DNA from 2 places in the Lachnoclostridium phytofermentans ISDg genome. Region 2 is predicted to be linked to the other one. Evidence: riboswitches for the same ligand, from Rfam matches in the RefSeq annotation. Region 2 holds a riboswitch; the other holds the start of a gene.
The links. A riboswitch is a leader RNA that binds a small molecule or an ion and turns the genes downstream of it on or off. The one in region 2 is predicted to bind cyclic di-GMP.

Region 1 (3,203 bases), 480 kb from region 2:
CCTCATATAAATCTCTATTTATAATCACAGCACCAATACTGACACCTAGGGTAAATACTTTTTCTTCCCATACAAAACGGAATTTTTTCACTGTCTCACAGAGATTTTCTGCAATTTCTAGGCCTTCCACTTGACTTATTCCGTTTAATAACACGCCAAATTCATCTCCACCAATACGTGCAAGGGTATCTTGTTCTCTAAGATTTTGTTTCATCATTAAAGTGAGATGCTTAATCAACTCATCTCCAGCATGGTGACCACATACATCATTGACTATTTTAAATTTATCTAAATCTAGAAACAAAAACATCGACATCTCTTCTGGATATAATAATATCATATTCGAACACGCTTGGATTTCCTTTTCAAGTGCATATCGATTGCTAAGCCCAGTTAACATGTCATGATTTGCCTGATAACGTATCGACTCCTCGGATTTTTTACGCTCCGAGATATCCTTTGCTATACATACAAAATGAACTTGCCCTGAGTTATCTTCTGTCATTACCGTACTACTAATTAATACCGGAATTGCATTTTTCTCTTTTGTGTGAATAATCACCTCGTAATCACTATATTGTCGATGCGTAATGATTGTATTTTTCCAATGTTCTATTACTTGTTCTTGAATTTGAGGAAAAAATATGGATACCGAAGACCCAACCAATTCCTCTTTTGAATATCCAAACATCTTTTTTGTTGCTTCATTTACAGTTTCGATACAAAAATCTGCGTCTGCTACGACCAACGCATCGGAAATATTAGATATAACATTTCTTAAATAGCTCTTGGATACTGTACTCTGTCCTATAAAATCAATCATCTGATTATAGGAATCCGCCAACTTTCCTATTTCATCTTTTTGATCTATCTCAACCTTTGATACCCCTTCCATGCCATTAACTAAGATATCTTTCGTCGCTTTATGAAGCTTAATTAAAGGTTTCGTAATCCAACGATTTAATAAATAAATACTAATAACCATAGCTACCAATAATATTAGTATAGCTATAACAACTGTTGAAAAAGAAAGAAATTTTACTGCTCTTTCATAACTTCTGCTGCAATATCCTGCAACAATATAAGAATTAGTTTCACCTCTTACTGTGACAGGCAGACTACATATGTAATATTCCTCATTATTAGATTCGATCGTTTTAATATCTTCATCCATATGATCCAAACTTCTTAAATAGCCAATGATATCCTCAGAAATCTCATTATACTGATTACCGCTATGAAATAAAATGTTCCCATCCAAATCAAAGGTAATAGCAAATTTAAAATTTTCTGTTTCTTTAAAAGCAGCTATACTTTGCTCATCGAATCCATCAATCTCATCTATTTTTATACCCGCATATAGCATTCGTACAACCTGAGCGCGTAATCCTCGCGTAGTAGATAACACTTCCTTTGAAAATGCTTTCTCTAATTCAGCCTTCAATATATGGTCACTAATTGTATAATTAGCAATTATGGTAATTGATAATACTACTCCCATGATTAAAATTATCTTTATTTTTATTTTGTCTAGCATATATTTCTCCAAGCAAGTCCTTTTCCATTACAAATATTTATTAATAATCGGTAAAGCAATTTCTATAAACAGGAAAATGCTCACTTTGCGAACTTTTCCTTATTAATAATAAAAAAATCCAGATCTTTCACCTGGATTCTTTTCTGTAACCTGGCAATCGTTGATATTATGATATCCTTAGACCCATAGCTTTGCGTCCTAATCTTTCAATTAGTTTGCTAAATTTATAATTACTTATGTTAATACAGTAAATAAATCATTTAACATATCAACACTTTACTTGAATTAAATGGATAGAATTTGATATGCTAATTATTATACCATTATAAAATGTGACAAACAATGGCGATATCATTAAGTATTTGCTACTTATTTTTATTTTTTGGTATAATATAGATAAAAAATGAGGTGTATTTATGGATAAATTGCTAAACATTCAAACAGAAGGTATTCAACGAGATGGGAAAGATACTTTTCATTTTCATCGATATGAACCTACTCCTTATGAGGTGCTCGACCAACTCTTTCATGTCTATCCGCTGAGTAAAGATGATATCCTTGTTGATTTTGGTTGTGGAAAAGGACGGCTAAATTTTTATATTCATCACAGGTTTCATTGTAAGACTGTCGGTGTTGAATATAATGATGAATTTTATCGGTGTGCTATAAAAAATTTAGAATCATACAATGGCCCTAAAAAAGAAGCAATTCGATTTGAATCCATCTATGCTACCGCTTATGAGGTTGGCGAGGACGATTCGGTTTTTTATTTCTTTAATCCATTTTCCTTTCCTATCTTTAGTAGTGTTGTTCATCACATATTAGACTCTGTACTTAAGCATCCTCGTAAGGTATCCTTAATTCTTTATTATCCAGATGAGGAATATACAAACTTTTTAAATCAACAAACTCCATTTCAATTGGAAAAAGACGTGGAAGTTTATGCTATTCATAGCAATGATATTAGGGATCGATACATGATATACTCCTATGATGCTTCCTAATATAATATCTAATTTTTCTATCCCATAATTTTTCTATTCCATAATTTTTCTATCCCATAATTTTTAGATCCATTTTTCTTATAAATAAAGATTGGGATAACTTAGAGCCAAATCAATAATAATATCTGAATATCTATAAGTAGCTTGCGCCGAAACATAAATATAGGCGCACAGCTGCCTAATCTATACATCCATAATTTCTTATTATTTATTTGTATAATCATTTTTGTTTGTTCTTAAGCCATATTTCCTCTAATCTTTTTATAAATCTTCAAAAACAAGGAAATGCACGCTTCACGTACTTTTACTTGTCATAATAATCTGATTTTAATACCTTCCATTAAAAAATAGTAGATTTATTTTACTACAATTTCATATATTGGTTATTGTTGTAGCGTTATCGTTAACAAAGAATAGCAATTTTAACATATTAATGACGTAATCCCAAGAACCCTTTGTTCAATATTGTAAAAAAACTACTCTCGGTTTTCGACATAAAAAGATTTTTTTGTACATATTGTTGACAAATTCGACATTACCACCTATAATCAGTGTGTAACGTTATCGAACACGGTAACTTTCAAAAAAACACAACTCAAAGGAAAATATGAGGTGAGAGGATGAGCGAAGAACTTTTTCGTATGGAGGGTATCAGCAAATCA
Region 2 (3,203 bases):
AGGATGGTATTAAAGTTGGAACTTTGACTACTGATGAAAATGGTGAGGCTGAAATCGATGGACTGTTATTAGGTGAGTATAGAATAGCTGAAACAACTCCACCGACAGGATATCAGTTGCCAGTAGATCCTAACACTACAGTAAGTTTAATGGCAGGTGCAGCAGCTACAGTAACAGAAACTATCACCAATAACAAGTATAGAACTCTTGAAATTACTAAGGTAGATGCCAATGACAGTGGATTACTCCTAGAGAATGTCGGTTTTGAACTTTATGATTCAAAAGGTCAGCTTGTTGGAAGAGGTGAAACAGATAAATTGGGTAATCTTACCTTTGAAAATTTGGTATTTGGTACCTATACCCTAAAAGAAGTAAAATCTCCTGCTGGGTATCAGTCAATTAGCAAACCGATTGAGATAGTCCTGGATAGAACTTCCCCGCTTCTATACGAGCTGACAGTTAAAAACAACAAGATACAGGTAATACCGGAAGTTCCTGTTTCTCCTGGAACAGGTACTCCGACGCCTACGCCAGAACCAACAAAGCCAGTAACTCCAACACCAACACCGAAGCCAGTAAAACCAGTAACACCAACGCCGACTCCAAAGCCAGCAAAGCCAGTAACACCGACACCGACTCCGAAGCCTGAGACTGAAGAGAAGGTTACTACCCCTAAGGAAGAACCAAAAGAAGGTAAAGTTCCTGTTCCAGATAAAGGGAAGCCTAAGGTTACTGAGAAACCTAAGCATGGTAAGGTAACAGTGGATGAAAAAGGTAAGTGGATTTATACTCCTAAAAAAGGATACACCGGTAAGGATAAGTTTGTAATAAAGGTTATTGATGGAGATGGAAAAGAAGAGGATTTCTTCTTTAATGTTGATGTCGAAGATGTGCCTTTAGGTAATATTGACGTAGATCATAAAGAGAAGGATAAGGGTGTTAAAGAACTTCCAAAAACAGGTGAAACTGGCATCCAGATTGAGTTTTTATTAGGTTCCGTATTGATAATACTTGGAGCTGTTATTAGAAAAAAAACTAAATAATGATGAAAATCGAGATACTCGTTAGGAAGTCAACCTATTATCTCATGATGAATCATCCTGTAAAATAATTAATGCTAAAAGAAATAATGGTAAAAGGAATAATGGAATGGAGCAATGACTATTCCATTATTCCTTACCAGAAATGATAAAAAACATGTCTTTTCTTTTTGACTTTAAAGAAATCACCTGTAAATGGAACATTAGACCTATTTCGTAAATTTTACAAAAGGTATAAAATAGAAATAAGAAAAACTACATATAGACAAAGTTGGTGCTTTCCAACGATAATAGCAAACCTAGTGAAAACTAGCGACGCAAAACTATAGGGTCTTCCTTAGATATTCTAAGATGATAGCCAGTTACCGAAAGGAGAGTTTTTATGAGCTCAAACCAAATTATAAAGAAATTATTTCTCTTCCTGTTTTCTTTTTTATTATTATTTAGCTCTGTGAAAGGACAAGCAAGTGTCATCGTCGAGTTAGATGAAAGCCATTTGTCAGAAGGCTATGTATCAACAAGTATTAAGGAAACGAAGACAACAGTAGCATATGTAATTGTGATTAGTAAAGATAAGGTATCTTACAATTATCCTGTTGTAGACGGAGGAAAATATCCTTTCACTTTAGGCAATGGAACCTATCAAATTATGATAGGTGAAAAAGTAGAAGGTAATAAATATGTAGCTACCCTACAAAAAGAAATCAAAGTAAAGATAAAGGATGAAACTACCGTATATCTTCAATCCAATGAAGCAATCAATTGGGAAAATGAAGACAGCAGAATACTTAAGAAGGCACAAGAATTAACGAAAAATGCTAATACCAATATAGATAAAGCAAAAGCAATACATAGTTATATCACAAAAAACTATTCTTATGATAATAAAAAAGCGGATAAAGTAACAAAGGATTATACCCCTGATTTAATATCTTTTTATAAAACAAAAAAGGGGATTTGTTATGACTATGTTACTTTAACAGCTGTAATGCTTCGTAGCGTAGGTGTTCCTACAAAAATAGTAAAAGGATACGAATCCAGTAATCCTGATACTTATCATGCATGGAATCAAGTATATAATGAAACTACAAAACAATGGGTTACTATAGATACTACTTATGATGCTACCTTACAGGCAGCAGGCAAAAAAATTAAATTTGAGAAGAATGAAAAAAATTATATGTTAGATAAAGCGTATTAATATAATGAAAGTAAATGGCTCTGTATTAAGTTGAAAGTGGGATTTTATTTAAACCGATCAACTAGGTACAGGGCTATTTTTATTGGTACTTTGGGAATGAAGAGGTTTTATTGGGATTAAGTCATTTTATTATTAGTACTACTAAAATGGAGCGCCACTTCATAGCTATGTATCAGCTATTTTGCGACCCTCCCTGTTTATAACTAAGAAAAATAAAACCACCAGTGTTAAATGCGAAAGGAAAGAAGAATAAGAGATAGTCCAAATGCAACTATACAGGAAAGAGCCCATGACTAGATCTTTCACTGTATGACGCTTGAGTTCTATGGAAGACCATACAACGGCAGCATAGATAAGTATACTAGGGAAAATACACCAGGTACCTACAAAATATATTAATAATATTAAAGGGCCTGTTATACTACAGGAATGACCACTAGCACGTATATGAAATAATTTATTGAAAGTGGTTAAAATAACGATAGAAATAAAATATGCCATAAAAATTAGTAGCAAATTATGAGTTACATTTTGTATAAAGCCCAATAGCAGTGCTGTAGTGTATCCAATTATATTCATGATAAAAGCAAGAGTTCGCTGGCCAGCGCGTCCCTTATCTTTAAATCTTGGAAGTGCATATTGCAACGGGTATCCAAGAATAGGAATTATACCAAGAAAAATGACAGCAATAAAGAAATTTGCATTATTCTTGAAGATATCAAATCTAGTAAAATAAAGGATAATTAGCAATACAGTTACAAGAAGGGAGGGTATGGTAGTTATCCGAATAATCTTTGCAATATGTTCTTTCCTAGTCAACACGCTCACCTCCCCAGAAGAAAAGGGCAACTGTATTAGGTCCGGTATGACTTCCAATCGTAGTACCTACATAATTTATTTCTACATTTCCAATTAAATTAGGAAATGTTTTTTGAACTAAATCGGCAACTGCTCTGGCATCT

Region 1: linked by a shared signal. The riboswitch ahead of CPHY_RS05985 (EAL domain-containing protein) and the one ahead of CPHY_RS08095 (transglutaminase-like domain-containing protein) in region 2 are both predicted to bind cyclic di-GMP.

The regions. Positions count from the first base shown of each region.
Region 1 is NC_010001.1:1,428,634-1,431,836, reverse strand. Features, by position in the region: gene CPHY_RS05985 (EAL domain-containing protein) at 1-1,537, opposite strand, end outside; cyclic di-GMP riboswitch class I at 1,679-1,767, opposite strand; gene CPHY_RS05980 (class I SAM-dependent methyltransferase) at 1,954-2,541, shown strand; gene CPHY_RS05975 (sugar ABC transporter ATP-binding protein) at 3,162-3,203, shown strand, end outside.
Region 2 is NC_010001.1:1,912,264-1,915,466, forward strand. Features, by position in the region: gene CPHY_RS08090 (SpaA isopeptide-forming pilin-related protein) at 1-1,043, shown strand, start outside; cyclic di-GMP riboswitch class I at 1,323-1,410, shown strand; gene CPHY_RS08095 (transglutaminase-like domain-containing protein) at 1,423-2,241, shown strand; gene CPHY_RS08100 (hypothetical protein) at 2,407-3,063, opposite strand; gene CPHY_RS08105 (DegV family protein) at 3,053-3,203, opposite strand, start outside.